Regions from separate parts of the Streptomyces thermoalcalitolerans genome, predicted to be linked through region 2. Evidence: predicted binding sites of a transcription regulator. Region 2 holds the regulator's gene; each other region holds the start of a gene.
The links. The regulator HrcA, encoded in region 2, represses chaperone genes, less so after heat shock. The targets are predictions, from matches to a motif close to TTNGCACTCNGNNNNNCNGAGTGCNAA.
Positions count from the first base shown of each region.

Region 1: the regulator HrcA is predicted to act here: its motif matches at 1,617-1,643, upstream of groL (chaperonin GroEL).
Region 3: the regulator HrcA is predicted to act here: its motif matches at 1,643-1,669, upstream of groES (co-chaperone GroES).

Region 1 covers NZ_BAAAHG010000038.1:16,385-21,470, reverse strand. Annotated here, with positions in the region: gene thrC (threonine synthase) at 1-554, shown strand, start outside; gene ABD224_RS20435 (ubiquitin-like small modifier protein 1) at 551-826, shown strand; gene ABD224_RS20430 (cold-shock protein) at 1,273-1,476, shown strand; gene groL (chaperonin GroEL) at 1,807-3,432, shown strand; gene ABD224_RS20420 (hypothetical protein) at 3,643-3,939, opposite strand; gene ABD224_RS20415 (hypothetical protein) at 4,048-4,413, shown strand; gene ABD224_RS20410 (NADH:flavin oxidoreductase) at 4,693-5,086, shown strand, end outside.
Region 2 covers NZ_BAAAHG010000008.1:36,134-41,219, reverse strand. Annotated here, with positions in the region: gene hemW (radical SAM family heme chaperone HemW) at 1-39, shown strand, start outside; gene ABD224_RS07380 (DUF3097 domain-containing protein) at 194-1,048, opposite strand; gene ABD224_RS07375 (MBL fold metallo-hydrolase) at 1,081-1,815, opposite strand; gene hrcA (heat-inducible transcriptional repressor HrcA) at 1,955-2,971, shown strand; gene dnaJ (molecular chaperone DnaJ) at 2,972-4,111, shown strand; tRNA gene ABD224_RS07360 (tRNA-Pro) at 4,671-4,772, shown strand; gene ABD224_RS07355 (nitronate monooxygenase) at 4,807-5,086, shown strand, end outside.
Region 3 covers NZ_BAAAHG010000005.1:172,068-177,153, forward strand. Annotated here, with positions in the region: gene ABD224_RS05705 (THUMP-like domain-containing protein) at 1-250, opposite strand, end outside; gene ABD224_RS05710 (polysaccharide deacetylase family protein) at 341-1,288, shown strand; gene groES (co-chaperone GroES) at 1,816-2,124, shown strand; gene groL (chaperonin GroEL) at 2,238-3,863, shown strand; gene ABD224_RS05725 (DEAD/DEAH box helicase) at 4,003-5,086, opposite strand, start outside.

The sequences.
Region 1 (5,086 bases), on a different contig from region 2:
TCGGCTGGCGGCTGCCCGACCAGATCGTCGTCCCGATCGCCTCCGGCTCCCAGCTCACCAAGATCGACAAGGGGCTGCGGGAGCTGATCGAGCTCGGTCTGGTCGAGGACAAGCCGTACAAGATCTTCGGGGCGCAGGCCGAGGGCTGCTCCCCCGTGTCCGCCGCCTTCAAGGCCGGCCACGACGTCGTACGGCCGCAGAAGCCGGACACCATCGCCAAGTCGCTCGCCATCGGCAACCCGGCCGACGGGCCGTACGTCCTGGACATCGCGCGCCGCACCGGCGGCGCCGTGGAGGACGTGACCGACGAGCAGATCGTGGACGCCATCAAGCTGCTCGCCCGGACCGAGGGCATCTTCGCGGAGACGGCCGGCGGGGTGACCGTCGGCGTGACGAGGAAGCTGATCGAGAACGGCGTCCTCGACCCGGCGAAGACCACGGTCGTCCTCAACACCGGCGACGGTCTGAAGACGCTGGACGCGGTGGCCGGCACGGGGCTCACCGCGACGATCCGCCCGAACCTGGACTCCTTCCGAGAGGCTGGCCTGCAATGAGCGTGACCGTTCGTATCCCCACCATCCTGCGCACCTACACCGGCGGCCAGGCCGAGGTCACGGCCGAGGGGGCGACCCTGAAGGAGGTCATCTCCGACCTGGAGAAGAAGTACACGGGCATCGCCGCCCGCGTCCTGGACGACCAGGGCAAGCTGCGCCGGTTCGTCAACGTCTACGTCAACGACGACGACGTCCGGTTCGAGCAGGGGCTGGAGACGGCCACGCCGGACGGCGCGGGCGTCTCGATCATCCCGGCCGTCGCCGGCGGATGACCGTCTCCGCGGACGCTCGTTACCTTCGGTAACAGGCGTCACCGAGTGTGTTCGGGATTGCCCCCTCCGTGAGAGAAGCGGAGGGGGCGATTCTGTGGGATTAAACGCGGTAGAGTTGGGGAACGCGCTCCCGATTCCCTGATGCGGAGCCATGAATTCCTGCCGCACAGCCGACAAGAAGCAGCCAAAATGTGTGCGCTCTTTGTGGCATATGTCTCTTTCGTGCGGCCTGACTTGACCTGAATTCAGGTGAATTCTCGTCACATTCCCGGCCGTCGGCGTCCGGATTTCTCGTCCGAGTGACCTGTTGCAGAGGGCAGTTGGGCAGATACATTCAGCCGCGGTCGACGCGTTCCGGCGCACGCCCCCAATCCATGGGGGGTGAGGTCTGACCCGGATCCGCGAAGTGTGGATCTGTGCAAGGGCCAGTAATAGGGGAGTTAGGCATGGCTCAGGGCACCGTCAAGTGGTTCAACGCGGAGAAGGGATACGGCTTCATCGCGGTCGACGGTGGTGCAGACGTCTTCGTCCACTACAGCGCGATCCAGATGGACGGCTACCGCACGCTGGAGGAGGGCCAGCGGGTCGAGTTCGAGATCTCGCAGGGTCAGAAGGGCCCGCAGGCCGACATGGTCCGCGTCACCGCCTGAACGTTCTTCGGACGAAGGGCCCGCGCCCCGAGGGCGCGGGCCCTTCGCGTGTGCTTTTTCTCCGGTGCGACGGTCCCTTTCGTCCGGTTCGATCCGGGGCTCTTCTCCCTGTTCGCCCCGGGCTGATCCCTCCGGGGGCGCTTGCACTCGACCATGCCGAGTGCTAATCATTGGCGTTAGCACTCTGAAGGTGAGAGTGACAACGGAAGGACCGGGTCGGTGAGGCCCGCAGGTCCGGTGGAGCAAGGAACCACTGGCCGGCGAGCCGTCCGTCGCGGGCGCGGGCGCGGTCCGAAGGAATCACCCCCAGTCCTGGAGGGACCACTTCACATGGCCAAGATCATCGCGTTCGACGAGGAGGCGCGGCGCGGCCTCGAGCGCGGCATGAACCAGCTCGCGGACGCCGTCAAGGTGACCCTGGGCCCCAAGGGCCGCAACGTCGTCCTCGAGAAGAAGTGGGGCGCCCCCACGATCACCAACGACGGTGTCTCCATCGCCAAGGAGATCGAGCTCGAGGACCCGTACGAGAAGATCGGCGCCGAGCTGGTCAAGGAAGTCGCCAAGAAGACCGACGACGTCGCCGGCGACGGTACGACCACCGCCACGGTCCTCGCCCAGGCGCTGGTCCGTGAGGGCCTGCGCAACGTCGCCGCCGGTGCCAACCCGATGGCTCTCAAGCGCGGTATCGAGAAGGCCGTCGAGGCTGTCTCCAGCGCCCTGCTCGACCAGGCCAAGGAGGTCGAGACCAAGGAGCAGATCGCCTCCACCGCCTCCATCTCCGCCGCCGACACCCAGATCGGTGAGCTCATCGCCGAGGCCATGGACAAGGTCGGCAAGGAAGGCGTCATCACCGTCGAGGAGTCGCAGACCTTCGGCCTGGAGCTCGAGCTCACCGAGGGCATGCGCTTCGACAAGGGCTACATCTCCGCCTACTTCGCCACCGACATGGAGCGCATGGAGGCGGTGCTCGAGGACCCGTACATCCTCATCGCCAACTCCAAGATCTCCTCGGTCAAGGACCTGCTCCCGCTGCTGGAGAAGGTCATGCAGGCGGGCAAGCCGCTGCTGATCATCGCCGAGGACGTCGAGGGCGAGGCCCTGTCGACCCTGGTCGTCAACAAGATCCGCGGCACCTTCAAGTCCGTCGCCGTCAAGGCCCCGGGCTTCGGCGACCGCCGCAAGGCCATGCTCGGCGACATCGCCATCCTCACGGGCGGCGAGGTCATCTCCGAGGAGGTCGGCCTCAAGCTGGAGAACGCCACCCTCGACCTGCTGGGCCGCGCCCGCAAGGTGGTCATCACCAAGGACGAGACCACCATCGTCGACGGTGCCGGCTCCGCCGAGCAGGTCCAGGGCCGCGTGAACCAGATCCGCGCCGAGATCGAGAACAGCGACTCCGACTACGACCGCGAGAAGCTGCAGGAGCGCCTGGCCAAGCTCGCCGGCGGTGTCGCGGTCATCAAGGCCGGTGCCGCCACCGAGGTGGAGCTCAAGGAGCGCAAGCACCGCATCGAGGACGCCGTCCGCAACGCCAAGGCGGCCGTCGAGGAGGGCATCGTCGCCGGTGGTGGCGTGGCCCTGGTCCAGGCCTCGCAGACCTCCTTCGAGAAGCTGGACCTGGAGGGCGACGAGGCCGTCGGTGCCGAGATCGTCCGCAAGGCCCTGACCGCTCCGCTGGCCCAGATCGCCGTCAACGCCGGCCTCGAGGGCGGCGTCGTGGTGGAGAAGGTCCGCAACCTCACCCCGGGCCACGGCCTGAACGCCGCGACCGGCGAGTACGTGGACATGATCGCCGAGGGCATCATCGACCCGGCCAAGGTGACCCGTTCCGCCCTGCAGAACGCGGCCTCCATCGCCGGTCTGTTCCTCACCACCGAGGCCGTCATCGCCGACAAGCCCGAGAAGGAGAAGGCGGGCGCCGGCGCCGGCATGCCGGGCGGTGACATGGACTTCTGATCGACCGGTTCCGGTTGATCGACCGTCCGACCGAGGGCGGCGCTCCCTGGCAGCAGGGGGTGCCGCCCTCGGGCTTTTCCGCCGGAGTCGGGCAGGGCCGTATTCCGGCTGGATCAGGCGGCCGTCGGTCCGGGTGCGCCGTCGGCTGATGCGCAGGGGCGCGGATCGGGCCGTTGCTCCCGGACCGGCGGACCGGACTCCGAAAGGGCTTCAGTCCCTCGGCCTGATCGCCACCGCCAGTGTGTCGCCCGGCCGCAGCCTGCGGTGGAGCCATGTGGCGTTCTCCGGGCCGAGGCCGATCCAGGCGCTGCCCCGGGAGGCACAGGTGAGGGAGCCGATGTAGAGGCTGGAGCCGTCGGTGCCGCGGAGTTCGACCACGTACGGATCGTCCGTCGTGCAGGCGGACCTGGTGAGTTCTCCGACGGCCTCCCGTGTGAGGCCGCGTTTCGCGGCGACGGTCAGCAGCTCGGTGGAGGAGCGGAGCGGGCGGCTCGTGGCCATGGGCATGGCCCGGCCGTCGACGGTCAGGGTCCGCCGCTCGACGGCCTCTGGCAGACGGCCGCGCCCACACCGCTGAGGCTCACGTCGGCGTACGCGGCGGTCGCGGCCGGCGGCGTGTACGCCGAGCCGTACACCGTCGCCCGCATCACCCGTGACGGCCGTACCGTCCACTCCGCGCGCCCCGACCGCCACCGGGTCCTGCCCGAGGAGGAGGTCCCTGAGGTGGCCGCGCCGATCCAGGGCGGTCTCCAGGCCGGCTCTCCGGCGGCCCTGTTCACGGCGGGAGCGGGCGGCGGCATCACCCGCCGCACGGTGTGGACCGTTGCCTACGAGGACCGATTCACCCTGGCCGTCGCCCTCTTCGCCGACAAGCCGGGCAAGAAGAAGAACACGACGGTTCCCGCGCTGTTGCCGACGTCTCCTTCACCGACGGAGTTCACCCGGCGGACGGCGCTCCGCGTCTGGGAACGCCTGAAGTGAGCGGTGGACGCGGACCGGTCGCGGGCCGGAGCACGAGCGTCGGGCCACAAGGCTCTCGGAGCCGCGGACGGGGGCGAGGACGGGGATGGGGGCGGGGACAGGGCGAGGACAGGACGGGGACGGGAGGGCGGCCGGACCGGGGCGGCGTGAGAGGCATCACACGACAGGGTGCGTGGTGCCGGAATGCGGACCGGCGCACGGACGGTTACTTCAGGTACTGCAACGATGCGTGCGCACATACCGTCCAGTCAACAGAGTCACTCACGAGGAGCCTTCCACGTGACCGTCACGTCCTCCGCCTCCCGCGCGGCACAGATCCTCTCCCGCCCCGTCGCGCTGAACGGCCTCACCGTCCCCAACCGGATCGTGATGGCACCGATGACCCGCAAGTTCTCGCCGGACGGCATTCCCGGGGAGGACGTGCGGTCGTACTACGCCCGCCGCGCCGCCGCCGGTGTCGGGCTGATCATCACCGAGGGCACCTATGTGGGGCACCCGTCGGCCGGTGAGAGCAGCCGGGTGCCGCGGTTCCACGGCGAGGAGCAGCTGGCGGCCTGGGCGAAGGTCGCCGAGTCCGTGCACGCGGCGGGCGGCACGATCGTGCCGCAGCTGTGGCACATCGGCATGGTCCGCAGGCCGAACCAGCCCCCGTTCCCGGACGCGCCGCCGGTCG
Region 2 (5,086 bases):
CTGCTGGCGGACGCGGTGGTGCGGGACCTGGTGGACTGAGGAACGGGCGGACCGAGGCACCGGTGACCGAGGCACCGGTGGACTTGAGGCATCGAGGGCGCGCCGCCCCCGAGGCGTGTGCGCTCACCCGCCCTCGCCCGAGGGGAGCCGCTGCCCCGGCGGCACAACACCCCGCGCCCGGGCCGCCATGCCGTCATGCCGTCACGAAGTCGATCAGCTGCTCCACCCTGCCCAGCAGCTCCGGCTCCAGGTCCTTGTACGACCGCACCCGGGACAGGATCCTCCTCCACGCCGCGCCCGTGTCCTCGGGCCAGCCCAGCGACCGGCACACGCCCGTCTTCCAGTCCTGGCCGCGGGGGACGTCGGGCCAGCCCGCGATGCCCAGGGACGACGGCTTCACGGCCTGCCAGACGTCGACGAACGGGTGGCCGACCACCAGGGCGTGCTCGCTGGTCACCACCTCGGCGATGCGCCACTCCTTCGTGCCGGGGACCAGGTGGTCGACGAGGACGCCGAGACGGGCGTCCGGCCCGGGGGCGAACTCCTCGACGACCGCCGGCAGGTCGTCGATGCCCTCCAGGTACTCCACGACCACGCCCTCGATGCGCAGGTCGTCGCCCCACACCTTCTCGACCAGTTCGGCGTCGTGCCGCCCCTCGACATAGATGCGTCCGGCGCGGGCCACGCGCGCGCGTGCGTGCGGGACGGCCACCGAACCGGAGGCCGTACGGGTGGGCCGCGGCGGCCCGGACGACGGCTTCACCAGCGTGACCACCCTGCCCTCCAGCAGGAAGCCGCGGGGCCGGAGCGGGAACACCCGGTGCCTGCCGAAGCGGTCCTCCAGGGTCACCGTGCCCGCCTCGCAGTGGACCACCGCCCCGCAGAAACCGCTGCCCGGCTCCTCCACCACCAGACCGGGCTCGGCCGGAACCTCCGGCACGGCCCTCGGCTTCCTCCAGGGCGGGGTCAGATCGGGGGAGTACACACGGGAGCGCGGGCCCGGGGAGCCCTCGCCGAAAGGGCGGTGACGGGAGACGGGTGGGCGCATTCGAGTGACGATAGGGAGAAACCCGCGGCCGGTCAGCGTGACACGCCGAAGCGCGCGGCCAGGGCGTCCCGCTGGGCCCGGACGAAGGCCGCGTCCACCACCGCTCCGTGACCGGGCACGTACAGCGCGTCCTCGCCGCCGAGCGCCAGCAGCCGGTCGAGGGCGGCGGGCCACCGGGACGGCACGGCGTCGGGGCCCGCCTGGGGCTCACCGGACTCCTCGACCAGGTCGCCGCAGAAGACGACGGCCGGCTCACCCGGGACGACGACCGCGAGATCGTGGGCGGTGTGACCGGGGCCCGCGTTCGCCAGCAGCACCTCGCGTCCCCCGCCGAGCGGGAGGGCGAGCCGGTCGCCGACCTCGTGCCCGGGGCGCACCAGGGCGTTCGCCGCCTCCTCGGCCGCCCGTGCGTCCAGCCCGTGGCGCACCGCGTCCGCGCGCAGCTCGGCACGTGCGCCCTCCGCGTCGCCGTACACCGCGCGGGAGCCCTCGGCGGCGAAGATCTCCGCGCCCGTGAACGCCGCCGCCCCGAAGACATGGTCGAAGTGCGGATGCGTCAGCGCGAGAAGCCTCACATCGCCGCCGGCGAGCTCCCGCGCCTGCGCGCGCAGCCGCGCTCCCTCCGCCAGGCTCGACCCCGCGTCGACGAGCAGCGCGCGGTCCGTCCCGGCCACCAGCCCGACGGTGCAGTCCCACCCCGGGAGACGCACCCGCCCGACCCCGTCCGCCAGCCGCTCCCATCCCGACTCTTCCCACGTCACGCTCATGGGGAGACGCTAGTGCCACAGCGCAACCGCCTTGCCCGGGGTATACCCGACAGCCGTACACTGTGCGAGTAAAGCTGGCACTCTTATGCGTCGAGTGCCAGGCGGGGAAGCCGACCAACGACTTCTGGAGGTGTGCGCGATGCTCAGCGAGCGGAGACTTCAGGTATTGCGCGCGATCGTCCAGGACTACGTCGGCACTGAGGAGCCGGTCGGCTCCAAGGCCCTGACCGAGCGGCACAACCTCGGCGTCTCGCCGGCCACGGTCCGCAATGACATGGCGGCCCTGGAGGAAGAGGGCTACATCGCCCAGCCGCACACCAGTGCCGGACGTATCCCCACCGACAAGGGGTACCGCCTGTTCGTCGACAAGCTGGCCGAGATCAAGCCGATGAGCGCGCCGGAGCGGCGTGCCATCCAGAACTTCCTCGACGGCGCCGTCGACCTCGACGACGTGGTGGCCCGCACGGTGCGACTGCTCGCGCAGCTGACCCGGCAGGTCGCCGTGGTGCAGTACCCGTCGTTGACCCGTTCGACCGTGCGGCATGTGGAGCTGCTGTCGCTCGCGCCCGCCCGTCTGATGCTGGTGCTGATCACGGACACCGGCCGGGTCGAGCAGCGGGTGATCGACTGCCCCGCCCCCTTCGGGGAGACGTCCCTGGCCGATCTGCGGGCGCGGCTGAACAGCCGGGTCGCCGGCCGCCGCTTCCGGGACGTCCCGCAGCTGGTGGAGGACCTGCCCGAGAGCTTCGAGGTCGACGACCGCGGAACCGTCTCGACCGTGCTGTCCACGCTCATGGAGACGCTCGTCGAGCAGAACGAGGAGCGGCTGGTGATCGGCGGCACCGCCAACCTGACCCGCTTCGCGCACGACTTCCCGCTCACCATCCGGCCCGTCCTGGAGGCGCTGGAGGAGCAGGTCGTCCTGCTGAAGCTGCTCGGCGAGACGAAGAACGCGGACATGACCGTGAGCATCGGTCACGAGAACGCCCACGAAGGACTCAACTCCACGTCCATCGTGTCGGTCGGTTACGGTTCAGGCGGCGAGGCAGTGGCCAAGCTCGGCGTGGTCGGACCGACCCGCATGGACTACCCGGGAACGATGGGAGCGGTACGCGCAGTGGCACGGTACGTCGGACAGATCCTGGCGGAGTCGTAGGTGGCCACGGACTACTACGCCGTCCTCGGCGTGCGTCGCGACGCGTCGCAGGAAGAGATCAAGAAGGCCTTCCGGCGGCTCGCGCGCGAGCTGCACCCGGACGTCAACCCGGATCCGAAGACCCAGGAGCGGTTCAAGGAGATCAACGCCGCCTACGAGGTGCTGTCGGATCCGCAGAAGAAGCAGGTCTACGACCTCGGTGGCGACCCGCTCTCGCAGTCCGCCGCCGCCGGCGCGAGCAGTGGCTTCGGGGCGGGTGCCTTCGGGAACTTCTCCGACATCATGGACGCCTTCTTCGGAACGGCGTCGCAGCGCGGACCGCGTTCGCGCACCCGCCGGGGCCAGGACGCGATGATCCGGATCGAGGTCGAGCTGGACGAGGCGACCTTCGGCACGACGAAGGACATCCAGGTCGACACGGCCGTCGTGTGCAACACCTGCAACGGCGAGGGCGCGGCCCCCGGCACCAGCGCCCAGACGTGCGACATGTGCCGCGGCCGCGGTGAGGTCTCCCAGATCACCCGGTCCTTCCTGGGCCAGGTCATGACCTCCCGCCCCTGCCCCCAGTGCCAGGGCTTCGGCACGGTGGTGCCCACCCCGTGCCCGGAATGCGCCGGTGACGGCCGTGTCCGCGCCCGCCGCACGCTGACCGTGAAGATCCCGGCCGGTGTGGACAACGGCACGCGCATCCAGCTCGCGGGGGAGGGCGAGGTCGGCCCCGGCGGCGGTCCCGCCGGTGACCTCTACGTCGAGATCCAGGAGCTGCCGCACCCGGTGTTCCAGCGGCGCGGCGACGACCTGCACTGCACGGTCACCATCCCGATGACCGCGGCGGCCCTCGGCACCAAGGTGCCGCTGGAGACGCTGGACGGCCTGGAGGAGGTCGACATCCGTCCGGGCACCCAGTCCGGCCAGTCGATCCCGCTGCGCGGCCGGGGCGTCACGCATCTGCGCGGCGGCGGACGCGGCGACCTCGTCGTGCACGTCGAGGTGCAGACCCCGACCAAGCTCGACCCCGAGCAGGAGCGCCTGCTGCGCGAGCTGGCCAAGCTGCGCGGCGAGGAGCGCCCGCAGGGGCAGTTCCAGCCGGGACAGCAGGGGCTGTTCGCACGGCTGAAGGACGCGTTCAACGGGCGCTGACGGGCGCGTGGAGCCCGGCTGACGGCCGAGGGCCGGGCCGCCCCCTCCGCAGGCAGACGCAGTGCGCCGTCCCCGAGGACGGCAAGGTCCACGCCGGCCGGGTCCCTCATGGGCGGACGCAGCCGGCCGGGCCGGCAGGGACCGTTCTCGTGACCGCCCGCGGTGCCCGGCCGCCCTGCGGTCGCCTGTGGCCGAAGGACGCGTTCACCGGGCGCCGGAACCGGTGCGGAGGGGACTTCCCCGGCATGTGCCGAAGGCCGTCCGGATGCGGACGTGTGGGGAGGACGTGACACCATGCGGTCATGTCCTCCCCACTGACCGATCTCTTCCCGCACCCGATCGTGCAGGCGCCCATGGCGGGCGGGCCCTCGGTGCCGGGGCTGGCCGCCGCGGTGTCCGAGGCGGGCGGGCTGGGATTCCTCGCCGCCGGCCACAAGACCGCGGACGGCATGCGCCAGGAGATCAACCAGCTGCGCGGGCTGACCGGCCGTGCCTTCGGCGTCAATGTGTTCATGCCGCAGCCGGAGAGCGCCGAGTCCGGCGCCGTCGGCCTCTACGCCCAGCAGCTGGCCGGTGAGGCAGAGTGGTACGGCACCGGGCTGGGCGACCCGGAGAGCGGCCGTGACGACGGTTACGACGCCAAACTCGCCGTCCTGCTGGACGACCCGGTACCGGTGGTCTCCTTCCACTTCGGCGTGCCCGGCCCTGAGGTGGTGGACGCACTGCACCGGGCCGGCACCTTCGTCCTCGCCACCGCCACCACCGTCGAGGAGGCGCTCGCCGTGGAACGGGCGGGCGCGGACGCGGTGATCGCCCAGGGCGTGGAGGCCGGGGGCCACCAGGGCACCCACCGCGACCTGCCGGAGAACGACAAAGCCGGGATCGGCGTCCTGTCGCTGGTCGCGCAGATCCGCGAGGCGGTGGACCTCCCGGTCGTCGCGGCCGGAGGCATCATGCACGGCGGCCAGATCGCCG
Region 3 (5,086 bases), on a different contig from region 2:
GGGTCGACTGCTCCACCCCGTTCGGGGTGAAGAACATCCGTTGCGCGTCCTCGGCCCCGAACTTCGCCGCCGCCCGTTGCCGCAGCCGGGCCTGGCCGAGTGCCGCCGACACCAGCTCGGCGGGATGGTCGCGGCGCAGCCGGGTGGCGACGGCGAGTTCGTCGGCGGGATCGATGCCGCGCACCTCGTCCAGGAGGGCGCGGCCCTCGGGGGTGAGCAGTGAGGCGAAGGTGTGGAGAGGGTCGTTCACCGGCTCATTGTGGGCCGCCCGGTGGACGGCGTGCCCCGGGGCGCGGTGTCGTCCCGGGTTCCCGGCGGCGGCCTGCGAGGATCCAGCGGCATGAGGCTGGTCGTACAAAATGACAAAAAAATCGCCAAAGCCCCCCAAGGGGGCGCGCGGCGCAGAGCCGGGATCCAGAGCGGACTTGTGGGGCTCGCCATGGCCGCCCTCGCCTCGGGCTGCACCCCGTCGGGCACGCAGGCGCACCCGGCACCCGGTCAGCAGCGCCTCCAGGCGCCCTCGGCCCGCGCGCTGGACTCCTACGCCACCCGTCTGCGCACCTCCTACGAGCAGCGGGCGGCCGCCGCCGGCCGCTGGGGCCTGGAGCAGGTTCCGCTGCCGCCCCCGCCGCCGCCCGCCGCGAAGCCGAGGATCACCGTCCGCCCGGGCTTCGAGGTGACCGGTCAGGAGGACGAGGACCTGCCCCCGGTCTTCACCACGGTCCCCACCGCGCACAAGGTCGTCTTCCTCACCATCGACGACGGTGCGGAGAAGGACCCCGCGTTCCTGCGCATGATGGACGACCTGAAGATCCCGTACACGGCGTTCCTCACCGACTACCTCGTCGAGAGCGACTACGGCTACTTCCGGACGATGCAGGCCTCCGGAGTCACCCTCAACAACCACACCCTGAACCACCCGTATCTGCCGGGCCTGTCCTACGAGGAGCAGAGGCACGAGATCTGCGGCATGCAGGACGTGATGAAGAAGGAGTTCGGCAAGCGTCCGAAGGCGTTCCGCCCGCCCTACGGCAACTACAACCGGGACACCCTGCGCGCCGCCAAGTCCTGCGGCATCGCGTACGTGCCGCTCTGGAACGAGGAGGTTTTCGTCGACCGCTGGGAGTTCCGTGAGAGCGACCGGCGGCTGCGGCCCGGGGACGTCGTCCTCACCCACTTCCGGGGCCCCGCCGAGTGGAACGGCACGATGGTCGACGCCATGCGCCGGTTCCTCGACCATGTGACGGCCGAGGGGTTCGCGGTGGCCCGGCTGGAGGACTACCTGTGACGGTGCCCGGGGTGGTGTGCAGGGCGGTGCGGAGGGCAGTTCCGGCCCGTCGACATGGTCCGTGAACCGCGGCTGCCGCTCGGCGTGTTCCTCATGGACGTGGACGGTGTCGTCGGACCGGGGCGGGCGCCGCGCGTGTCCGGCGCCGGACGGCCGGCGGCCCGGCGGGCCCGCTGCCGGATCCCCCGGTCCGGGGATCCCGGGGAGCCGGAGGGCGAACCGTGCGACCCGGCAGCGCGTTGGTGACAAAAGGGGATAAAAGAGTGCAAGACCCCCTGGAGGGCGGTTGCTGAGAGAAGCGGCACCGTGCCCGAACAGGAGTCGGAAGGACCCCGCCGACGCGCCGCGAGGCAATTGGCACTCAGCTTGACCGAGTGCTAATCGCGGTCATAGTCTCGGTGCTGGCACTCCCCCCTGGAGAGTGCCAATAAAGCGACGGGCAGGTCCGGCACCCGCGACGACGGATCGACCTGGTCGCCACCTCAGACAGTCAACCCCGTGAGATCTCCGAAGGGGGAGGTCGGATCGTGACGACCACCAGCTCCAAGGTTGCCATCAAGCCGCTCGAGGACCGCATTGTGGTCCAGCCGCTGGACGCGGAGCAGACCACGGCTTCTGGCCTGGTCATCCCGGACACCGCCAAGGAGAAGCCCCAGGAGGGCGTCGTGCTGGCCGTGGGCCCGGGCCGCTTCGAGGACGGCAACCGTCTCCCGCTCGACGTGAAGGTCGGCGATGTCGTGCTCTACAGCAAGTACGGCGGCACCGAGGTGAAGTACAACAACGAGGAGTACCTCGTTCTCTCGGCTCGCGACGTGCTCGCGATCATCGAGAAGTAAGCCACCTCAGCACCCTGCTGTGAGCTGCGCCCCTGGCCCCGCGACCGATCACAGGCCGGGCGTCCGGGGCGCAGTTGTTCTCCGCTCAGATTTCCGAGAGGGCTCCCGCTGCCATGGCGAAGATCCTGAAGTTCGACGAGGACGCCCGTCGCGCCCTCGAGCGCGGCGTCAACAAGCTGGCCGACACGGTCAAGGTGACGATCGGTCCCAAGGGCCGCAACGTTGTCATCGACAAGAAGTTCGGCGCCCCCACCATCACCAACGACGGCGTCACCATCGCCCGCGAGGTCGAGATCGAGGACCCGTACGAGAACCTCGGCGCCCAGCTGGTGAAGGAGGTGGCGACCAAGACCAACGACATCGCCGGTGACGGCACCACCACCGCCACCGTGCTCGCCCAGGCGCTGGTGCGCGAGGGTCTGAAGAACGTCGCCGCCGGTGCCTCCCCGGCCGCCCTGAAGAAGGGCATCGACGCCGCCGTCAAGGCCGTCTCCGACGACCTGCACGCCTCGGCGCGTCCGATCGACGAGAAGTCCGACATCGCCGCCGTGGCCGCGCTGTCCGCCCAGGACCAGCAGGTCGGTGAGCTCATCGCCGAGGCGATGGACAAGGTCGGCAAGGACGGTGTCATCACCGTCGAGGAGTCCAACACCTTCGGTCTGGAGCTGGACTTCACCGAGGGCATGGCCTTCGACAAGGGCTACCTGTCGCCGTACTTCGTGACGGACCAGGAGCGCATGGAGGCCGTCCTCGACGACCCGTACATCCTGATCCACCAGGGCAAGATCTCCGCGATCGCGGACCTGCTGCCGCTGCTCGAGAAGATCATCCAGGCCAACTCCTCCAAGCCTCTGCTGGTCATCGCCGAGGACGTCGAGGGCGAGGCCCTGTCCACCCTGGTCGTCAACAAGATCCGCGGCACCTTCAACGCCGTCGCCGTCAAGGCCCCCGGCTTCGGCGACCGCCGCAAGGCGATGCTGCAGGACATGGCGGTCCTCACCGGCGCCACCGTGGTCTCCGAGGAGGTCGGCCTCAAGCTCGACCAGGTCGGCCTGGACGTCCTCGGCACCGCCCGCCGTGTCACCGTCACCAAGGACGACACCACGATCGTCGACGGTGCCGGCAAGAAGGAGGACGTGGAGGCCCGCGTCGCGCAGATCAAGGCCGAGATCGAGCAGACCGACTCCGACTGGGACCGCGAGAAGCTCCAGGAGCGCCTCGCGAAGCTGGCCGGCGGCGTGTGCGTGATCAAGGTCGGCGCCGCCACCGAGGTGGAACTGAAGGAGAAGAAGCACCGTCTGGAGGACGCCATCTCCGCGACCCGCGCCGCGGTCGAGGAGGGCATCGTCTCCGGTGGTGGCTCCGCGCTCGTCCACGCCTCCAAGGTCCTGGAGGACAACCTCGGCAAGACCGGCGACGAGGCCACCGGTGTCGCGGTCGTCCGCAACGCCCTCGTCGAGCCGCTGCGCTGGATCGCGGAGAACGCGGGCCTGGAGGGCTACGTCATCGTCTCCAAGGTCAAGGAGCTGGAGAAGGGCAACGGCTACAACGCCGCCACCGGCGAGTACGGCGACCTGATCAAGGCCGGCGTCATCGACCCGGTCAAGGTCACCCGCTCCGCCCTGGAGAACGCCGCCTCCATCGCCTCCCTCCTGCTGACGACCGAGACCCTGGTCGTCGAGAAGAAGGAGGAGGAGAAGGCCGCCGCGGCGGGCCACGGCCACGGCCACGCCCACTGAGCGCCTCACCGGCCTGACCTCTCCGGTGCCCGGCACCCCTTCGGGGGCGCCGGGCACCGGTGCGTTCCCGCCCCGTTGATTGCTCCTCTTGCCCGGGCCGAAGCGGGAGCGTGCGCGGTTTCCCGGACCCTTGGGCCCCTTACGGCCGGACCACGAACCGTACGTCCTCCGCCAGCACCGCCCGTGCGCCCGCCTCGTCCGCCAGCCGGGCCGCCAGGGTGGCCTCCGCCAGCCGCTCGGGCAGGGCCTCGGCGAACTTCAGGCCGCGTACGGCGCGGATGTCGACCTCGGGCAGGGTGAGGCCGGCCCGCGCATCGGCCAGCGCCGCCCGCCAGGCCTGTGGCGTGAGATCGTCGCGCAGTGCGATGAACCGGTCGTCCACGCGCCGGTGCGGGATCGTGACCGGGGAGAGCGAGGCCGCCAGAGTGGCGTTCGCCCGGTGCCCCGCCCAGGTCCACCAGCGCACGTCCCCGTCACCGTCCCGGATGATGAGCGTGCCGCCCGGGTGGACGACGTCCAGGTGTGCCTCCCGCGCCATGGCGAGCCGCGCCATGGCCCGCCGGGTGAGGGCCACCGGCGGATCACTGCCGAGCAGCACGTCACGAGCGGCCCGGGTCAGGGCCCGGGAGCGGACGCGCTCCGGCCCGAATCCGCTCCACTTGGCACGCCCGCCCTCGTCCGTCGGCTCCACGAAACAGCGCCGGCGTCGCCAGTCGATGTAGGTGACCAGCCAACTGCGGCCTGCCAGCAGCAGCTTGCGGGGCCCTTCCACCTCCTCGGTGAGCAGGTCGGGGTCCGTGCGGCCGATTTCCGTGCGCCCGCTGAGGACGGTGAATTCCGGAGGCGCGGTGAACGAGGCCGTGAGGTCCATGAAATGCCGCTGTCCAAAGCGGCGTTCGGCCTCCGGACCGATGAACAGCGTGCCGCCGTCCCGCTCCAGGTAGCCCTGCTCGACGAGATGCCGTACGACCGGTTCCGCCGCCGTCCCGAACGGGTTCAGGCCGCCCCACCACTCCTGCCACAGGTTCTCGCCGACGCGGCGCTCCTGCAGGCACAGGGCGAGGATCTGCTGGGCGACGAGATGGCGGGGGTCGGGCGGAGGGACCACCGGTTCGACCCAGCCGCGCGACCACGCCAGCAGCAGGGACGCGGCCGACAGCAGTCCGGCGTCGTCCAGGGCAAGAAAGAGGCAGTTGCGCGTGGTGCCGGGGCGTCGTCCGGTG